Linked DNA regions of Methylococcus capsulatus. The protein of the gene in region 3 interacts with the protein of the main gene of each other region in a pairwise test. Links are inferred from orthologs where the notes say so. Each region holds a gene or a part of one and is shown on either strand. Other genes may lie near its edges. The genes, in order: rep, dnaA and dnaB.

Evidence for each region.
Region 1: the proteins of dnaB (region 3) and rep interact in binary tests that used the Escherichia coli proteins (3 or more experiments, as listed by UniProt). The link is inferred for Methylococcus capsulatus from one-to-one orthologs.
Region 2: the proteins of dnaB (region 3) and dnaA interact in binary tests that used the Escherichia coli proteins (3 or more experiments, as listed by UniProt). The link is inferred for Methylococcus capsulatus from one-to-one orthologs.

Annotation. Positions count from the first base shown.
Region 1 is NZ_CP104311.1:82-6,688, forward strand. Bases 2,157-5,156 are described here. They hold rep (DNA helicase Rep), read left to right. Parts: upstream 2,157-2,654; coding sequence 2,655-4,658; downstream 4,659-5,156. Other genes in these bases: N4J17_RS00020 (YifB family Mg chelatase-like AAA ATPase), read left to right, coding at 2,157-2,658; N4J17_RS00040 (IS481 family transposase), read left to right, coding at 5,075-5,156. Outside these bases: glnK (P-II family nitrogen regulator), read right to left, coding at 281-619; N4J17_RS00015 (accessory factor UbiK family protein), read left to right, coding at 881-1,132; more of N4J17_RS00020, read left to right, coding at 1,141-2,156; more of N4J17_RS00040, read left to right, coding at 5,157-6,052; N4J17_RS00045 (hypothetical protein), read right to left, coding at 6,397-6,607. UniProt on the Escherichia coli protein: Rep helicase is a single-stranded (ss)DNA-dependent ATPase involved in DNA replication; it can initiate unwinding at a nick in the DNA. It binds to ssDNA and acts in a progressive fashion along the DNA in the 3' to 5' direction.
Region 2 is NZ_CP104311.1:1,040,731-1,043,538, forward strand. It holds dnaA (chromosomal replication initiator protein DnaA), read right to left. Parts: upstream 2,165-2,808; coding sequence 836-2,164; downstream 1-835. Other genes in the region: dnaN (DNA polymerase III subunit beta), read right to left, coding at 1-803; rpmH (50S ribosomal protein L34), read left to right, coding at 2,325-2,459; rnpA (ribonuclease P protein component), read left to right, coding at 2,459-2,808. UniProt on the Escherichia coli protein: Plays an essential in the initiation and regulation of chromosomal replication. Binds in an ATP-dependent fashion to the origin of replication (oriC) to initiate formation of the DNA replication initiation complex once per cell cycle.
Region 3 is NZ_CP104311.1:3,005,667-3,016,612, reverse strand. Bases 4,857-7,658 are described here. They hold dnaB (replicative DNA helicase), read left to right. Parts: upstream 4,857-5,465; coding sequence 5,466-6,851; downstream 6,852-7,658. Other genes in these bases: alr (alanine racemase), read left to right, coding at 6,855-7,658; hldE (bifunctional D-glycero-beta-D-manno-heptose-7-phosphate kinase/D-glycero-beta-D-manno-heptose 1-phosphate adenylyltransferase HldE), read left to right, coding at 4,857-5,454. Also shown: sucC (ADP-forming succinate--CoA ligase subunit beta), read right to left, coding at 1-538; N4J17_RS14665 (HpcH/HpaI aldolase/citrate lyase family protein), read right to left, coding at 591-1,553; N4J17_RS14660 (hypothetical protein), read left to right, coding at 1,995-2,918; pip (prolyl aminopeptidase), read left to right, coding at 3,009-3,959; more of hldE, read left to right, coding at 4,033-4,856; more of alr, read left to right, coding at 7,659-7,934; N4J17_RS14635 (hypothetical protein), read right to left, coding at 7,948-8,472; N4J17_RS14630 (Hsp20/alpha crystallin family protein), read right to left, coding at 8,767-9,270; N4J17_RS14625 (Hsp20/alpha crystallin family protein), read right to left, coding at 9,351-9,725; N4J17_RS14620 (Hsp20/alpha crystallin family protein), read right to left, coding at 9,745-10,194; N4J17_RS16630 (YkvA family protein), read left to right, coding at 10,374-10,757; N4J17_RS14610 (ZIP family metal transporter), read left to right, coding at 10,754-10,946. UniProt on the Escherichia coli protein: The main replicative DNA helicase, it participates in initiation and elongation during chromosome replication. Travels ahead of the DNA replisome, separating dsDNA into templates for DNA synthesis.

The DNA.
Region 1 (6,607 bases), 3.0 Mb from region 3 along the record:
GCGGACCATGCCGCCGTAGAACAGCGCCAGCCCCGGAATGACCATCAGGGTCACCAGCACGGTGGCGACGATCATCCAGGCCGTATCCCCCTTGTCCGGGGTGGGGGTGGGGGTGGGGGCGGCGGAGGTGGCTGCCTGCTGCACCGTCTCGACGACGGTCTCGACGATCTCAGTGACACCTTCGGCCAGCGCGGTGGCACCGAAACCGAGACACGCCAAACCCGCCAGGAAAGTCAGAATTTTTTTCATATGAGGAGTCTCCTATCGTCCGTTATTGTTGTTACAAGGCATCCGGACCGGTCTCGCCGGTGCGAATCCGGACGACTTGTTCAAGATCGGCCACGAAAATCTTGCCGTCGCCGATCTTGCCGGTATTGGCCGTCTTGGTGATCGCGTCGATCACCGCCTCGAGCTGGTCGTCGGTGATCGCCACTTCGAGCTTCACCTTGGGCAGAAAGTCCACGACGTACTCCGCGCCACGGTATAATTCGGTATGCCCTTTCTGTCTCCCGAACCCCTTGACTTCGGTGACGGTGATGCCGGTGATGCCGACCTCGGACAGGGCCTCCCTGACGTCGTCAAGCTTGAAGGGCTTGAGTATTGCGGTAACGAATTTCATGCAGGTCTCCGTTGTTTGAAGTATTACACGGCCGGCTTCACGCCTCCCTAGCCGCGCGAACCGGGCGCGATCCGATGGCTCCACTGGATAAAAAGCATGAGCCATGCCACGGGAGATAAAGAGCACCCCCAAGCCGAATAAGCGTAAGGCCCCAAACAAATTGCACCTTTGTTGTCAAACGACGGCAACATTACGCACCAATTTAAAGCGCGCTGGCGCACAGCCGGCCATGATTCATCCCGAACCTCCAGGCGGATTTCCATGATCGACAAAACCACCCTCGACGAACTTTCCAGACGCCTCGCCGACGCCGTGCCCCCAGGGCTTCTCGGTGTCCGCGAAGAGCTGGAAAAGAATTTCCAGGCGGTGCTACAGAGCGCGCTGAGTCGCCTCAATCTGGTGAGCCGGGAAGAATTCGACGTGCAGCGTGCGGTGCTGGAGCGGGCCCGCACCCGTCTGCAAGAACTCGAAGCCCGCATCTCCGAACTGGAAAAACGGCTGCCTCCCGCCTGAAGCCGGCCATGGCGATCGCCATCGTCCACAGCCGCGCCTGCCAGGGCATCGAGGCACCGGAGGTGACCGTGGAGGTCCACATCGCGCCGGGGCTGCCCAACCTCACCATCGTGGGGCTGCCGGAAACCGCCGTGCGCGAGAGCAAGGACCGGGTGCGCAGCGCTCTCGTCACCACCGGCTTCGAATTTCCCGCCCAACGCATCACCGTGAATCTGGCTCCAGCCGATCTGCCCAAGGAAGGCGGCCGTTTCGACCTGCCCATCGCCCTCGGCATCCTGGCCGCTTCGAAGCAGCTCCGCACCGAGCAACTGGTAGAGCTGGAGTGTGTCGGCGAGCTGGCGCTCACCGGTGAGCTGCGGCCGGTCCCGGGAGCCTTGCCCGTCGCCCTCCAGTCACGCCGTGCGGAGCGCAGCCTGATCGTACCCTGGGACAATGCCGGCGAGGCGGCTCTGGTCCCCGGTGCCTTTGTGCTTCCTGCCCGGCATCTGCTGGACGTCTGCGCCCATCTGGACGGCAGCCGCCTCCTCGCCGCCGTCGAATCAAATACCGAAGCGATAGCTGCCCGCGAGGAGCTGCCCGATCTTTCCGAAGTCCGCGGCCAGTTCCAGGCCAAGCGCGCCTTGGAAATTGCCGCCGCCGGTCGCCACAACCTGCTGATGTTGGGCCCCCCTGGCACCGGCAAATCCATGCTGGCCTCGCGCATGCCCGGCATCCTGCCCGACCTGACCGAGACGGAAGCATTGGAAACCGCAGCGGTCGCCTCGGTCAGCGGAATGCCCTTCGACCCGGCAGTTTGGCGCCGACCGCCGTACCGCGCTCCTCATCACACCGCCTCCGCACCAGCGCTGGTAGGCGGCGGAAGCAGCCCCAAACCCGGGGAGATTTCGCTGGCCCATAACGGCGTGCTGTTCCTGGACGAGTTGCCGGAATTCGACCGGCGGGTGCTGGAGGTCCTGCGCGAACCCCTGGAGAGCGGCGCCATCACCATCTCCCGCGCCACCCAACGACTGGACTTCCCCGCCCGTTTCCAGCTCGTCGCCGCGATGAATCCCTGCCCCTGCGGCTACCTGGGTGATGCTTCCGGGCGCTGCCATTGCTCGGCCGAACAGGTGGCCCGCTACCGTGCACGCATCTCCGGACCTCTCCTGGACCGGATCGACATGCACCTCGAGGTGCCCCGCCAGGACCCGGCCACGCTTCTGGACGGCGCGCCCCGGAACGAGGAGACCAGCGCTCAGGTCCGGTGCCGCGTGATTGCCGCCCGCGAGCGGGCGCTCCGCCGCAGCGGCCAGCCCAACGCCCTGCTCACGCCGCGTCAGATCGAGCGCCACTGCATCCCCGACAGCGCGGGACGCGCATTGTTGGAACAGGCCATGACACGGCTGAATCTCTCGCACCGCGCCTACCATCGCATTTTGAAGCTGGCCCGCACCATCGCCGATCTGGACGACAGCGAGGCAATCGCGGCCAACCACATCGGGGAAGCCATCGGCTACCGGCGTCTCGACCGCTCCACGGCCCGATGAACGGTCTCAATCCCCAGCAACACGCGGCAGTCACCACTCTGGACTGTCCGCTACTCGTGATCGCCGGCGCCGGCAGCGGCAAAACCCGCGTCATCACCGAAAAAATCGCCTACCTGATCCGCCAGGGTATCCCGGCCCGTCACATCGTCGCCGTCACCTTCACCAACAAGGCAGCGCGCGAAATGAAGAACCGTGTCGGCAAGCTGGCCGACGACCGGTCTCTACGCGGGCTCACGGTCTCCACCTTCCACGCCCTCGGATTGGACATCGTCCGCCGTGAACACAAGGCGCTGGAACTCAAGGCGGCCATCTCCATCTTCGATGAACAGGACCGGCAGGCATTGCTGCGGGAACTGATCCGCCACGGCGACCACCGCTTTGATCCGGAACAAGTCGACGCCTGCGCCGCGCGCATCTCGCGGTGGAAGAACCGCTTCATCACCCCCGACCGTGCCGGCATGCTCGCTGAACCCGGCGCAGCCGAAACGGCCGAGCTGTACCGGTCCTACATGCGCCACATGAAGGCTTACAACGCGGTCGATTTCGACGACCTGATCCTGCTGCCGGTGATGCTGTTCCAGCAGAACGCCGAAGTGCTGGACAAATGGCGCAGCCAGATCCGCTATCTGCTGGTCGATGAATACCAGGATACCAACCAGACCCAGTACGAACTAATCAAGGCGCTCACCGGAGCCGTAGGCAAATTCACCGTGGTCGGCGACGACGACCAGTCCATCTACGCCTGGCGCGGTGCCCAGCCGGAAAACCTGGCCCAGCTTCGCAATGATTTTCCCCGGCTCAAGGTCATCAAGTTGGAGCAGAACTACCGCTCCATAGGCCGCATCCTCAAGGCCGCCAACCAGCTCATCGGCAACAATCCGCACATTTTCGAAAAGAAACTGTGGAGTGCGATGGGCCACGGCGACCCGATTCGGGTGCTCAAGCACCGCGACGAAATCGCCGAAGCACGCCAGATCGCCGCCGATATCGTGCATCACAAATTCCGCCACAACACCCGCTTCGCCGACTATGCCATCCTCTACCGCGGCAACCACCAGTCGCGGCAGTTCGAGCGCGCGCTGCGGGAATTCAGCGTGCCATATCACATCAGTGGCAGCCTGTCTTTCTTCGGCTACACCGAAGTGAAGGACGTCATGGCCTACCTGCGCCTCCTGGTCAATCCGGACGACGACGCCGCCTTCCTGCGCATCATCAACGTCCCGCGCCGCGAAATCGGCCCCACCACGCTGGAAAAACTCGGCCAGTACGCCAACCGCCGTCATATCAGCCTGTACGCCGCGTGCTTCGAACTGGGTCTGGAACAGTCGCTGCCCGCCAACGCCATCCAGCGCCTGCGCCGCTTCGGTGAGCACATCGCCGACACCGCCGACCGCGCCGCGCGCGGCGACACCTTCAAGATCATCGACGATTTTCTCGGCTCCATCGGTTACGAAAACTGGGTAAGGGAAAACAGCAACGACGCCAAAGCCGCCGACCGCAAATTCGGCAACGTGCGCGAATTGCTCGACTGGCTCCGGCACATCGCCGAGAAGGACGGCGAAAACCTCAACCTTGCCGAAACCGTGGCTAAAGCCATGCTGCTCGACGTGCTGGACCGCAACCAGGAAGACAACGCCGGCGACCGGGTCAGTCTCATGACCCTGCACGCCGCCAAGGGACTGGAATTTCCCCACGTCTACCTGGTCGGCATGGAGGAAAACCTCCTCCCCCACCAGACCAGCATCGACGACGGCAACATCGAGGAAGAGCGCCGCCTCGCCTACGTGGGCATCACCCGCGCCCGCCGCGACCTCACCTTAAGCTACTGTAGCCATCGGAAACGTTACGGCGAAATGGTCGGCTGCGAGCCCAGCCGCTTCCTCGCCGAGCTGCCGCAGGAAGATCTGGAATGGCCCGACCGCCAGCCACTCGATCCCGAAGTGAAGCGTGAACGCGGCCGCGCCTCCCTGGCGCAAATGCGGAGTTTGTTAAGCGACTGATGAATTTGTATAATAAGCCACTCAGCGCGCCCGTAGCTCAGTTGGATAGAGCGTTGGCCTCCGGAGCCAAAGGTCGGACGTTCGAGTCGTCTCGGGCGCGCCATTTGAAGCCTGAACGAATGCCCAACCACGGGACATTCGCAGCAAAAGCAGTCATCTCGGGGCGTAGCGCAGCCTGGTAGCGCACCTGTATGGGGTGCAGGTGGTCGGAGGTTCGAATCCTCTCGCCCCGACCAATTAAATCAAGATGTTAGAGATTGATAAGGCCGGTTAACCCCGGCCTTTTTCGTTCATGATCCCCACAATTGAAAAGCTAGGTGTCGCGTCTCGGTAGATAATATTCCCAGGTTCTGGCGCTACCTGGTGTGCCAAGAAGCGCTGGCAAGCCTCCCCGAAGACCTCAAGGCGAAACTCCAATGCTGATCCGACTGCACAAGAAGGCCACCACCACGCCGGCGATCCGGGAATACATTCGGACCTGTGGCAAGCCGATCAAGACCCTGGCCCGGGAACTCAACCTCACCGTCGCCACGGTGCGCAAGTGGCGGGAGCGAAAGGACTCCCAGGATGCCTCCCACCGCCCGCACCGGATGCAAACCACCCTCAGCCGGGCGCAGGAACTGCTGGTGGTGGAACTGCGCCGCACCCTGCTGCTGTCGCTCGATGACCTCACCGCGATCACCCGCGCCCATATCCATCCCGGGGCTTCTCGGGCCGCCCTGGGCCGGCTCCTGAAGCGGGAGGGCGTGTCCCGGCTGACCGACCTGATCCCCGTCGCAGAAGGCGAAGCCGCCCCCCAAAAGTCCTTCAAGGACTACGCCCCCGGTTATCTCCACCTCGACCTCAAGGAACTGCCGCGAATGCCGGACGAGATCGATAAGTCTTACCTCTGCGTCGCCATCGACCGCGCCAGCCGCTGGGTCTACTTCGAGCTTCTGCCCGACAAGACCGCCCAGGGAACTCAGGCTTTCCTGGCACGCCTGGCCGCGGCCTGTCCCTTCCGAATCGAGACGATCCTGACCGACAACGGCAAGGAATTCACCGACCGCTTCACCGCCCAAGGCGAGCGCCAACCCACCGGCCGCCACCCCTTCGACCAAGCCTGCCGCGCCCTCGGCGCCGAACACCGGCTGATCCCGCCAGGCCGACCGCAGACCAACGGCATGGTCGAACGCTTCAACGGCCGGATCGCCGAACTGCTGCGCAGCACCCGCTTCAAAAGCGCCGCCGAACTCGCCACCACTCTCGACCAGTACCTACAACTCTACAATGGCCAGATACCGCAACGCGCCCTCGGCCACCTCTGCCCCATTCAGGTGCTCAAAAAATGGCACGAAAAAAACCCAGAACGGTTTAATCAAAACATATATGATCTTGCGGGACTTGACAGCTAGGGCACTGTAAACTGGCCCTTCTACGATGAGCCCCAATTGTTAAGCGCCTCATGCAGGTCCGGCCGGATGGCGAGGTTTGACGAAATCGAACACTTTTCGACCAAACCCCGCTTTGTGTTCCGTTTGAGGATTGGCGGTCTCGATATGCTTCCGGACGACACTTCGGCAGTGCTCCTCGGCGGCAATCTTTCTCAACTCCTCATCGCTTAGCGTCAGGCGCTATATATGGTGAGACGAAATTTTGAGATTTTGACGCATACTTAGGATCATCTTTCACGCATCTGTAGAAATATTTGCCGCCAAGATTAGATTTCTTAAGCATAGCAAAAAGCCCGGCAGAATCCTTATTCGATTCGCATAAAGCCTGCCCATTGCCCAGAGGAATTAATTGATAATGATTTTTCATTAAAAGCATATAAAATACATGACAGATCTTTTCTTTCCAAAGGACCATCTTCTATTTTCTTAGCCCAGTATTGCAAACACAAACGATTGATTCCTCCAATTCCTCTAATTAGTAATTGAATTATTGCAGGAGGGGCTGCGGGTCCCCGA
Region 2 (2,808 bases), 2.0 Mb from region 3 along the record:
GTCAATGCGTTACGCAGATCGTAGCGGCCGATCACGGCGACCCGGGAAGCCGCCTTCGGAATCACGCGCTCATAATCCGGATAACGTCCTTCGACCAGCTTCGCGGCGAAGCTGAAGGAGCCGAAGACAACCCTGACGTTATTCGCCGATATCCGCACGCCTGCCGGCTCCTCGACGTGAGCCAGCAGGCGCCCCAGCTCGAGAACGCCCTTGCGGGGCAGGATAATCTGTCTGGCGACATCCGGCATCCCCTCCACGCTTTCCTCGAACAGCGCCAGCCGATGGCCATCGGACGCCACCGTTCGAATCCGCCCCTGCCGGATTTCCAAAAGCAGACCGTTCAGATAATAGCGCACGTCCTGTTGCGCCATAGCAAAAGCGGTCTTCTCGATGGCGCGCCGCAGCAACGGCGCTTCGCAATCGAACGCCACCTCCAAATCGCCGTGTTCGAAGCTGGGATAGTTCTCCGCCGGCAGCGCCCCCAAAACGAATCGGCTCTTGCCGCATTGCAGCGATACCCGCTCCGGCTTCACCTCGAATGCCAGTTCACCGCCTTCCGGCAGGAGCCTGCAGATGTCCATCAGCTTGCGCGCCGGCACGGTGAAACGTCCGGACTCTGCGCCTTCGATGCGGGTATTTGCAATGAGCTGAACCTCCAGGTCGGTTCCAGTGAGCTCAACCCCCCCGTCATTCACTTCGATCAGGACGTTCAACAGAATCGGCAGCGTCTGGCGCCGCTCGATGACACCGATGACCTGCTGCAGCGGCAACAATAAATCTTCCCGCAAGATACGGAACTTCATGGCTCGAGCCCTTGGCGAAAGAAAACGGCGTGTCAGTTGGAAAGGATGCGCAGAAGATTGGAAAAGTCTTCCATGAATCGGGCGTCGCTCTCCTTGAGCTCCTGCACTTTCCGGCAGGCGTGCAGTACGGTGGTATGATCCCGCCCCCCGAACATCTGGCCTATTTCCGGCAGGCTATGACTGGTCAGCTCCTTAGACAACGCCATGGCTATCTGGCGTGGCCGGGTGAGGGATCGCGTGCGCTTGTTCGACAACAGATCGGCCTGACGAATCTTGAAATACTCCGCTACGGTCTTCTGGATGTTTTCCACATTGATCATACGGTCCTGCAGCGCGATCAGATCGCGCAAAGCCTCCTTGGCGAATTCCAAGGTGATCGGTCGGCCGGTGAACTGCGCGTTGGCGATGACCCGCCGCAGCGCGCCCTCCAATTCGCGGATGTTGGAGCGGATGCGCTTGCCGATGAAAAACGCCACCTCCGGTGAAAGTTCGATGCCGGACTGCTGAGCCTTGCTCATGAGGATAGCGACCCGCGTTTCCAGATCGGGCGGCTCGATGGCCACCGGCAATCCCCAACCGAACCGCGATTTGAGGCGCTCTTCCAATCCCTTGATCTCTTTGGGATAGCGATCACAGGTGAGGACCACCTGATGCTTGTTCTCCAGCAGCGTGTTGAAGGTATGGAAAAACTCTTCCTGCGAGCGCTCCTTACCAGCGAAAAACTGGATATCGTCGATCAGCAGGGCATCGACGGTGCGGTAAAACTCCTTGAAGGCGTTGATGGCGTTATGCTGCAGCGCCTTGACCATATCGGAAACAAACCGCTCGGAATGCAGGTAGACAATGTTGGCCGCCGGATTTCCGCGAAGAATTTCATTGCCGATGGCGTGCATCAGATGAGTCTTTCCCAGACCGACGCCGCCATAAATGAACAGCGGATTGTAGGCACGCCCCACGTTCTGAGCGACCTGCAGCGACGCCGCTTTCGCCAGCTGATTCGACTTGCCTTCGACGAAATTGCCGAAGATAAAGGCACTGTTCAGGTTGTTCGGCACTTGTTTGCGCGCCGGCCCCGCCTTGCGGGGAGGGGCCGCCGGCCTCGCCTGGGCCGCCTCGGCGGTGCGTGAACCGATCTCCAATACCACACTGGGAACGGAGTCGCGGTTCTGTTCCGACACGACCTCCTCGATCTTCCCGATGAAGTGCTGCTTCACCCAGTCGAGAACGAACCGGTTCGGCGCCAAAAGGCGCAACTCCCCTCCGTCCTCCACAGCTTGTAAGGGCCTGATCCAGGTGTTGAACTGTTGAGGAGGAAGTTCGCCTTCAAGCTTGCTGATACAATGACTCCAGAGCACGCTCATCGGGGATGTCCTTGGAAACTGGTAGGGGCGGGCTGACCCGGAAGGGGAGTCTATTCTACCGGAAAACGAACCCGCGCCCAGATTCTTGACGGAGCATGGACCACGCCTTATAGTTGCCCTCTTTTTATTTTTGCCGCCCCGACCTCGAGCAGGACAGATCATGAAAAGAACTTATCAACCGAGCAAGATCAAGCGTGTGCGCACCCACGGCTTCCGCGCCCGCATGAAGACCCGCGGCGGCCGCGCCGTCCTCAGTGCCCGGCGCGCAAAAGGGCGCAAAAAGCTTTCGGTCTGATGGAACGGCCCGTTCCCGGCCATGGGTACGGGTTTCCCAAATCCCGCCGCTTGACCAGCGCCGTAGAGTTCCGTTTCGTATTCGAAGATGCCTGCCGCTCCTCGGATCCATGGCTCACGGTGCTGGCTCGCCCCAACAACCGGGCCCATGCACGTTTAGGCCTCGCCCTCTCCCGCAAGCAGATTCGAAAAGCGGTCGATCGTAACCGGATCAAGCGGCTGGTTCGCGAATCGTTCCGTCTTCGCCAGGCAGAGCTCGGTGCCGTTGATTATGTCGTCATGGCCCGCTCCCCGGCAACCGCCGCGAGCTCCGCCATCCTGCTACGCGCCCTGGAAAAACACTGGCTCAG
Region 3 (10,946 bases):
GTCTGACCGCCTGAGGCATCAGTTTGCCTTTCAGGCCGATCGCGGTGGCGACCTTGCGGCATTGAAAATCCAGCAGACCGATGGCCGGATCCACAACTTCCTTGACGATTTTTTCCGGCGTTTCCCTGGCAACCTCCTCGATCTCCATACCGCCCTCGCTGGAGGCGATCAGGGTAATGCGTTGACTGCCACGATCGATCACGAAGCCCAGGTAATATTCCTTCTTGATATGGCTGGCTTGTTCCACCCACAGGCGATGAACCAGCGAGCCTCCCGGCCCGGTCTGATGGGTGACGAGGTGGCTGCCGAGCATGGCGTCGGCGTACTGGCGGACTTCCTCGATGGAGTGGGCGACCTTGACGCCCCCGGCCTTGCCGCGGCCGCCGGCATGGATCTGTGCCTTGACCACCCAGCGGCTGCCGCCGATCTCTTCGGCGACGCTGGCGGCCTGGGCGTCGGAATAGGCTACGGCGCCGTTGGGCACGGGCACGCCATAGGTCTTGAGCAGCTCCTTGGCCTGGTACTCATGGATATTCACGGACGATCTCCTCGTTCAACTCAAAATATGCATCGCGCGGGACAGGGGAGTTTTAACGGCGCGACTCGATCTGCTTCATCTGGCGAACCACGTTCTCCGCCATCCGGATCGAGGCGGCATCGATCAATCGCCCATCCAGGGACACGGCGCCTTTGCCCTCCTTTGCCGCCTGCTCCATGGCTTCCAGGATACGGTAAGCCCGCGTGACCTCTTTTTCCGTGGGTGTGAAAATTTCATTGCACAGCGGAATCTGGGAAGGATGGATCGCCCACTTTCCTTCGCAGCCCAGAGCCGCGGCACGGCGGGCTGCGGCGCGGAATCCCGCGGGATCGCTGAAATCGCCGAAGGGGCCGTCAATAGGCCGAAGCCCATAGGCGCGGCAGGCCGCGACCATGCGGGAAATGCCGAAATGCCACTGGTCGCCCCAGTGATAGGCGCGGGTACCGGTTTCGTCGGGATCGGTGAGCATGCCGTAATCCGGATTGGCGCCGCCAATGTTGGTCGTGCGGGCGCGCACCGACGCCGCGTAGTCGGCTACACCGAACACCATGGCCTCCATCCGCTCGGGACAGGTGCGGGCGATCTCCTCCACGTTGGCCATGCCCATGGCCGTTTCGATCAGGACGTGGATATTGATCGGCTTGAAGCCTTTATATGCCTCGATCTGGGAAAGCAGGGTCGCGACGAACAAGACGTCCGAAGCGCTGCCCACTTTCGGGATCAGAATGGTATCGAGCTTGTCGCCGCAGGATTCGACGATTTCAACGAGGTCGCGGTAGGCGTAATGGGTGTCGAGGCCGTTGATGCGGATGGAGACCGCGCATTTGGACCAGTCGTAGGTGTTGAGCGCAAAGATGATGTTTCGGCGTGCTTGTTCCTTGTCATCCGGCGCAACCGCGTCTTCCAAATCCAGAAAGACGAGGTCGGCGCCGGCTTCCGGAGCTTTCTCGAGCATACGCGGATTGCTGCCCGGCACCGCGAGTTCGCTGCGGTGGAGACGGTTTTTGACAGCCATGTGACCTCTTGAGTTCTCGAATGTATTCCAGGGGGTTGTATCTTGTACGTAGTTCGTGGGCGTCGCCGTTGAAGGAGCCCCGTAACAGCTGCAGAAGTCACGGGCTGGGCCACCTCCCGGCGTTCGTTCGACTTGTTATAAATTCGTACACGGCGAACTTTGCATTATAAACCAGGCCATTGTGATTCACTAATGGCCTTGCGGTAGCGATGTTCTATACTGTCCGCTGCATCAGTCACGCCGATCGGGGACAGGGCTGTGATTTATTGGCTATGCCGGCGTCGGGATGGAAGAAGCAATGCTGACCTGTGTCAACAAAACTCCACAAGGAGAATTGTTACCGCTGTGGTTTTTTGCTAGCATCCTTCTGGCAAGCAACTAACTGTTGCTCCAAAGCAACGCTTTATCCAACTAACAATATTTTTTGTCGAGGGGATTTTCATGAATCAGATCAAGAAATCGGGCGGTCTCACCACGCTGCTCACCGCGTCGATCGCCGCTGCTCTCGCGCCTTCGGTTTCCATGGCTGCTTCGAAGGCTCATGCTTCCTCGGCCCAGGCTTCGCTGGAGCGGAGACTGCAGGTGATGGAACAGGAAATGCAGGCATTGCGTGCCGAACTCGAAGCGTCGCGCTCAAAGGCCGAAGCGGAAGCGGCGGAAGCCAAAGCGGAGGCAAAGGACACCGCTCAGCAGGTACAGGCCCAGCAGGCGAAGGTCGATCAGGGGCTTTCCAAATTGGCTGAACATGAAGAGAAGAAGGATGACATGGTCTTCTTCCGCGGCGGCTGGGCGGCTATGAGCCATGCCCGTACCAGCGAACTGTTGGTCAACAATAATGCCCTTTCGTCGAACAACTTCGGTTCCGACAAGGCCGGCTGGTATGTCGGTGCAGGCTTCGATCACCGTCTGAGCGACGACACCTTCGGCATTTCCGACGACCTGGCGCTCGATGCTGAACTGATGTTCGATTACAAGAACTACGGCAGCGTCAATAACTCGTTCGTCAGCAGCGTGACGGGCACCCGGATGCAGGCGCAGGTCACCATGTTCTCCCTGTATGCGTCTCCCAAGCTGAAATACACCGGCATTGATGGCTTCCGTCCCTGGATCGTTCCGTTCGGCCTCAGCGTCAACGTCATCAGCCCGCCCTCCAGCGGCGTGACCGTGTTGAATCCCGGTCTGATGCTCGGTACCGGTCTGGAGTACAACATTTTCAAGAACCTGTGGGTGGGTGCCGACTTCCGGTACAACTTCACTGGGGGCGACCTGAACTACAGCGTCAGGACCAACAGCGGCAAGACCATCCTGAACAGCACCAATACGGACAACTACACCGCTGGTGCTTACGTCGGTATCGGCTTCTGAGGGGTTTGACAGCCCGTCGGACCTTGAGTCCGGCGCGCGCAAGGGGGATCTTTAAGATCCCCCTTTTTTGCGACCTGTTTGCAAACAGTCATGAAACCGCTCTATCCACCGATCGAGCCCTATGCTTCCCATCGTTTCGACCTCGGCGACGGGCATCAGGTTTACGTCGAGGAATGCGGCAACCCCGACGGTATTCCCGCAGTGTTTCTGCATGGGGGACCGGGGTCCGGTTGCAGGCACCATCATCGGTCGTTTTTCGACCCGGAACGTTATCGCGCGATACTCTTCGATCAACGGGGCTGTGGGAGGTCGACCCCGCACGGCGCAGTCAAGAACAACACCACCCGGCATCTGCTCGGCGACCTCGAAGCGATCCGGGAGCGCTTGAGTGTTCCAAGATGGCTGCTTTTCGGTGGTTCCTGGGGGGCGGCTCTGGCCTTGCTTTATGCGCAGGCTTTCCCGGAGCAGGCCAGCGGGCTGGTGCTGCGGGGCTGTTTTCTGGCCCGCAAGCGCGATGTGGACTGGTTCGTGCGCGATGGCGCCAGCCGGTTCCATCCAGAGTCCTGGCAGCGGTTCATCGACAATTTTGATTCCAAGGAAAAGGCCCATCTGGTACGGGCCATCCACTGCCGCCTCAATGGCGCCGATGAGCTCGAACAGCGGCGAATGGCGAGAGAATGGTGGCTTTGGAGCAGCCGCGTCACGCTGGGTCAGGCATTCACTCCGACGGATGATGAGCCGCTTCCTGCTGGAGCACTGGCGCAGTGTCGTATCGAGCTCCATTACGCGGCGGCGCGTTATTTCATCAAGGAGGGTCAGATCCTTGAAGACTGCTCGAAGATTTCCCATCTTCCCGCGACCATCGTCCACGGTCGGAAGGACTTGGTCTGTCCGCCGGAGGCGGCCTGGCTGCTGCATCGGGCATTGCCGCGATCCGAGCTGATGATCCTGCCGAACTCGGGTCATCTGGCCCAGGGCGAGGAAATGACCGATGCGCTGGTGAGAGCGCTGGACAGCATGGCGGAAAAGCTGGGGAGCTGATCGTCCTCCAGGCGGGCGCCATCCCGGTGTACCGCTATGGTATTCTAGATAAATTTTTCCGTTCTCGCCTCTCATGATCCTCCCCGACTTCAGCCTCGCCCGCGTATTGGTTGTCGGAGACCTCATGCTCGACCGCTATTGGTTCGGCGGTGCTTCCCGCATTTCGCCGGAAGCACCGGTGCCGGTCGTGCGGGTGGAAAACTCGGAGGAGCGCATAGGCGGCGCCGGGAACGTGGCGCTCAATCTTGCGGCGTTGGGAGGGGCGGTCGACCTGTTGGGTTATGCCGGCGAGGATGAGGCGGCCGACGCCTTGGAGAGGCTCTTGGCCGCGGCAGGCATCCGCAGCCACATCGAGCGTTGTCCTACGGTCGCCACGGTTACCAAGCTGCGGGTTGTAAGCCGGCAGCAGCAGCTCATTCGGCTGGATTTCGAGGACGGCTTTCATCATCTCGACCCTGCCCCTCTGGTCACGCGGTTCCTTGCACTGCTGGCAGAGGCAGGTGTGGTGGTGCTTTCCGACTATGCCAAGGGGACTCTGGCTTGCGTCGGGGAATTCATCGCGGCCTCGCGAAGGGCCGGGAAGCCGGTTCTGGTCGACCCCAAGGGAATGGATTTCGAGCGCTATCGGGGCGCGACGCTGTTGACCCCCAACCTTTCCGAATTCGAAGCCGTGGTCGGTGCTTGCTGCGGCGATGCGGAAATCGAACGCAAAGGACTGGCTTTGATGGCGCGGCTGGATCTCGAAGCCTTGCTTGTGACCCGGGGCGAGCACGGCATGAGCCTCCTGAGACCGGCGCTGGGAGCACTCCACCTTCCAGCGCATGGCAAGGAGGTGTACGACGTGACCGGTGCGGGCGACACCGTCATCTCGGTGCTCGCCGCTGCCCTCGCCGTCGGGCGGCCGCTGGCCGAAGCGGTGGCATTGGCGAATCTGGCCGCGGGCATCGTGGTCGGCAAGCTCGGGACAGCGTCGGTTTCGCCCGAGGAACTGGCCATCGCGATTCACGGCCAGCGGGCTCCCCGGCGGGGAGCGATCACACTGGCGGAACTGCTGGAGGTGCTCGTTCCCTTGCGACGTGCCGGCGAGCGGATCGTGGTCACGAACGGCTGTTTTGATCTGCTGCATCCCGGCCACGTGCATTATCTGGAGCAGGCCCGCTCCCTGGGTGACCGTCTGATCGTGCTGGTCAACGGCGACGACTCGGTGCGCCGGTTGAAAGGGGCGGGCCGCCCGGTCAATCCGCTGCCGCATCGGATGGCCATGTTGGCGGCACTGGAGAGTGTCGACTGGGTTGTGGCATTCGAGGGGGATACGCCACGCGACGAAATCTGCGCCATCCGCCCCGACGTCCTAGTCAAAGGAGGCGATTACTCCGACATTACTGCGATCGCCGGCCATGATTGCGTCCTGGAGGCTGGTGGTGAGGTGAGGATACTCGGCTTCGTCGAGGGCCATTCGACCACCCGCCTCATTGAAACCATCCGCAACGGTTGACTGAATTTAGGATGCCCGATTACGCTCAATCGATCGACAAGCGCGTGGAGGCGCTCAAGATACCTCCCCATTCGATCCAGGCCGAGCAGGCGGTGCTGGGCGGCCTGCTGCTCGACAACCAGACCTGGGACGTCGTCGCTGACCGTATCGTCGAGGAAGATTTCTACCGGCGCGACCATCGCCTGATTTTCCGGGCGATCCGCCGGCTTTCCGAGCGGCAGACGCCGTTCGACGTCGTCACGTTGTCGGAAGTGCTCGAACAGACGGGGGAGCTGGAAGAGGCCGGCGGGCTTGCCTATCTCGCCGTGCTGGCGCGGGAAACGCCCAGTGCCGCCAACATCGCCGCCTATGCCGACATCGTGCGCGAGCGCGCCGTGTTGCGCCAGCTCATCCATGTAGGCACCGAAATCGCCGATTCGGCTTATCAGCCCGAAGGGCGCGGCATGAGCGATCTGCTCGAGCAGGCCGAGCAGCGTGTGTTCCAGATCGCCGACCAGCGCCAGCGCGGCAGCGCCGGTTTCAAGCCGATCAAGAGTCTGCTGGCCGCTGCTGTCGACCGCATCGAGATGCTGTTCCACAAGGAGGGGCACATCACCGGTGCGAGCACGGGATTCACCGATTTCGACGAGATGACTTCGGGGCTGCAGCCGTCCGACCTCATCATCATCGCCGGCCGGCCGTCCATGGGCAAAACCACCTTTGCGATGAACATCGCCGAGAATGTCGCGATCAAGGAAGGGCTGCCGGTTGCGGTGTTCAGCATGGAGATGCCCGGCGAGCAGCTGGCCATGCGGATGATGTCTTCACTGGGCCGCATCGACCAGCATCGGGTCCGCACCGGCAAGCTGGAGGATGATGAATGGCCGCGCATGACCTCCGCCATCAACATCCTGGCCGAAACCAAACTTTTCATCGACGATACGCCGGCTTTGTCTCCCACCGAAGTCCGCGCCCGCTGCCGCCGGTTGGCGCGGGAGAACGGCCAGCTCGGACTGGTGGTGCTGGACTACCTGCAGCTCATGCAATGTTCGGGCGGCGAGAACCGGGTCGCCGAAATTTCGGAGATTTCCCGTTCGCTCAAGGCGCTGGCCAAGGAGCTGAACGTACCGGTGATCGCCCTGTCCCAGCTCAACCGCAACCTTGAGCAACGGCCCAACAAGCGACCGGTACCGTCCGATTTGCGCGAATCGGGCTCAATCGAACAGGACGCCGACCTCATTGTGTTCATCTATCGCGATGAGGTCTACCATCCCGACAGCGCCGACAAGGGCACGGCGGAAATCATCATCGCCAAGCAGCGTAACGGTCCGATCGGCACGGTGAGGATGACCTTCCTGGGCCAGTACACGCGTTTCGAGAACTTCATCGCCGATCCCTATTCCAGCGAGGGGTACTAAGCCGTGGTGCCCGCAGCCCGTGCCGTGCTGGACATGGCAGCCTTCGCCCACAATTTCGCCTGGATTCGCGCCGCCGTGCCGGATTCGAAAATCATGGCCGTGATCAAGGCCAACGCCTACGGGCACGGGTTGATCCGAGCCGCGCGAGCGCTGCCGGCGGCAGATGCTTTTGCGGTGGCGCGGGTGGAGGAGGGCATCATTCTGCGTCAGGCCGGCATCGTTCAACGCATCGCCGTGTTGCAGGGTTATAGCGACGAAGAAGGGATGAGGCTGAGCGCCCGCCATGGTCTCGAACCGGTGATCCATTCCCTCTTTCAGCTTGATCTGCTGGAGCGGCTGGATATGGCTGCCGCGATGAGGGTGTGGCTCAAGGCGGACAGCGGGATGCATCGGCTGGGTCTGGCCGACGAGGAGTTCGCCCTGGCGCGGTTGCGGCTGGCGCGGATGCCTCAGGTGCGCCAGCCGGTGCCTGTCATGACTCATCTGGCCAATGCCGACGCCACCGATGATCCGACCACCGAAATCCAGCTTCGTTATTTTGGCCGGATGGCAGGCGGGCAGGGCGAATTCAGCATCGGCAACTCGGCGGGCCTGATGGCCTGGGCGGCGGCCCGCAGTGCCTGGGTCCGGCCCGGCATCCTGCTGTATGGCGTGTCGCCATTTCCTGGACGGAGCGGCCCGGAAGAAGGTTTGAGGCCGGTCATGACCTTGCAGAGCCGGCTGATCGCGGTCAAGCAACTGAAGACCGGCGATGCGGTCGGCTATGGCGGCGACTTCATCTGCCGCCGCCCGACCCGCATGGGCATCGCGGCCATAGGCTACGGCGATGGCTACCCCCGCCGCGCGACCGCCGGTACACCGGTGCTGGTCCGGGGCAGGCGCGTGCCGCTGATCGGCCGGGTCTCCATGGATATGATATCGGTCGATCTGACCGACTGCCCGTCGGCAGAAGTCGGCGATACCGTGACGCTATGGGGACAAGGATTGCCGGTGGAGGAAATCGCACTTCACGCCGACACCATTCCCTATGTATTGCTGTGCAATGTCACCCAGCGGGTGAACATGGTGGAGACCGCCGCCTGAAATATCGGCCCGCCTATTGTTTCTTGGCGATGGCGAAAACCAAGGTGGCGCCCCCCTGATCGGCGGAATTGGCGGTGCCTTCTCGTCGGGTGAACATGAATTCTTTACCGCCGTTCACCAGTACGAAGAACGTCTGGAACGATTTCCCGCCCAGCACGGCATCGACTTTACCAGTGCCGTCGAGATAGACCTCATAGCTGCACTCGGTGGTGTTCTGCGTCACCGCCGCCTTGAGGCCGGCCTTGTTGGCCATGCTGTGGATACTGCAATGGCCGTCGCCGTCGAATCTGAATACGCCGACGCGGATGGCGATCGCCCCGGTGGTGAGCTTAGTCGCAGCGTCGAACTCGGCGCCGAAATAGCCTTGCGCCGCGAAGCCGTAACTGCCTTTCAGTCGTTTGTTAACGAGGGTCTTACCTTCGTCGTTGTATTCGAAAGCGGTTGCCGGGCGGAAGCCGAGGGCGGCCAGAACGACGGCGGCAAGGAACAGCCTCGAGAGGATGTCCGAGCGGTAGGGTAGGGAGGTTTTCGTGATCATCAAATGCGCGAATGGAAGCGAAGGGGAGTTGTCGAATCCTCGAGGATGCAAATTCGCTGCCACGAAAAACCCTGTGGCCATCGTGGGATCGGGGAGGCGGTTGACCGCTGCCTGCGTGATACCGCTCCACCACTGGGTGAAACCACGCACTCCGCCCTTGTGGGGCGGGTGTCTCATCGTGGCTATTGCGCTTGGCTAACGACCCCGAAGGGGGCGTCCGATTCGGATGGCTCGGGCTTCATCGCCGATTGCGGAAGCCGAAGACTCTGCGCCGCCGCGTCGGCCGCCGAAGGCTCACCGGACTGGAATCTCGACGCTCTTGGGCAGCGCCGCCGCGGCCTTGGGCAGTTCGATCTTGAGCACGCCGTTGCGGTAAGTGGCCTGCACCCGGTCTGCGACCACCTCCGCCGGCAGCGGAATGACCCTGTGGAAGTGCCCGTAGGCGCACTGCAAGACCCGGTAGCGGCCCTCGCTGGTTTCCCGCTCGAGGCGCTTTTCGCCCTGCACGATCAGCACATCGCCGCGCAACTCGAGGTTGAAATCCTCCTTCTCCATCCCGGGCACTTCGAGCCGGATGACCACCTTGCGGTCATCTTCGTACACATCACCGGCCAGCAAGGCCCAGGTGGGGGAGGCTAAGTAGAAGTCCTCCTGGCGTTTGGGCACGGCGGGCACCGAGGCTCCGGGCTTGAATCGGGTCAGTGCGCCCGCCGCCCGTTCGCGGAGGCGGTGCCAGCCCTCCGCCAGTGACTCCCATGCCTCTTCCAAGCCGTGCTTGAGTTCGTTCAATGCGTTCATAATCCGTCCTCCCGTAGCCATTGGTTGCAAAAGGCCGGAAGCGGCCCGTTTGTCAGGCCACGCCGGCCATTCAAGAACGATCAGTCGACGCTGATCGCAATCTTGCGGGGCTGGGCATGTTCGGCCTTGGGGATCCGCAGCCGCAGCACGCCATCCTTGAACTGCGCGTCGATCTTGGCAGGGTCGAGGTCCCGGCTCAGGCTGAAGCTCCTGCGGTAGACAGGGGAGCGGACTTCGACATAGCTGGCTTCCATTCCCTCGGGCGTCTCCAGAGCGATTTCGCCTTCGATTGAAAGGCTCTGGCCATCCATGCGCACCGTCAGCTTCTCTTTGGGCACGCCCGGAAGATCGGCGGTGAGGCTGATGCCGGTTTCGTCCTCGACGATATCCACCGCAGGCAGCAAGGCCGGTCGAACGTCTTCACGCTTGGCGATGTCTTGTTTACCGTTGCTCATGATGATTCACCTCCGTTGCTTATTTGATTTCGATACGTTTGGGTTGAGCTTCCTCGCGTCGCGGCACCGAGACATGCAGTACGCCGTCCCGGTAACGGGCCTGGATGCCCGAGGGGTCCCCGTCTTCCGGCAGGCTCACCACCCGTTTGAAGCTGCCGGAGAAACGCTCATCGGCATAGACGCTGACCTTTTCGCTTTCTTCAGGCAGCTCGCTCGCGCGTTGTCCGGCGATGGTCAAAAGGCCGCGGTCCACGCTGACTTCCAGCTTGGATGGATCGACACCGGGGGCGAAGGCATAGACCTCGACGGACTTGGGGGTGGTGCCGATGTTGACGGCGGGAAAACCTCGGGTGACCGCCCGGATGCTGGTGGGCATGCCCAACGCGCCGAACATCCGTTCCACCTCCCGCTGCATCCGATCGAATTCCGAGAAAATATCAGTTGGAAACCGTAGCAAGGATTCGTACATGGTTGATCACTCCTGAAATGCATTGACAAAATCGCCCGTGTGACCGGCTTCTCGACCCGGGATCCTGAGATTGCGAAGCCGGCATCTCCAACTATAGCTCACGGCACTAGCGTCTATAATGACAGCACCGGTTGAACCTGCGATTTTCCTTTGGTCGTTGCTGGACTTTCGGAGCCGTCATGTCTGAGACGAGAGAAGCCATCGTTTTACGGAACGCCCAGGACCGAATGACCGATGCGAACTTCGAGCAAGTGGAAGCACAGCGTTCGGCGATCAGAGAAAGAATCGCCGGGATTCCGTTGTTGCGGGATATTTGGGAGGAGGTCGAGGTGCTCATGGACCTGGTGCGGGACTATTGGACCGGCCGCTATCGGGATATCCCCCGCTGGGTGGTCGGTGCTTTGAGCTTCGCGCTACTTTATTTCATCAATCCCATTGAACTGATCCCGGAATTCGTTCCGGTGATCGGCTATCTGGACGATGTGGCCTTGCTGCTTCTCGTGCTGCACCTGACCCGCGAACACGTGGAGAAATATAAGATCTGGCGGGAGCGGGGGGCATGACGGCGGGCGGGATGGCCGGTTTGCCGCCGTTCGCCGAGTGGGGCCCGATCGGGCAATCCTTCGGTGCCGGACTGGTGTCCTGGAGCGGTACGGCGCTCGGCGCTTCTTTGGTCTTCTTTACCGCCCGGGTCTATCAAGGATTCTTGGATGTGGTGCTGGGTTTCGCAGGCGGCGTCATGTTGGCGGCCA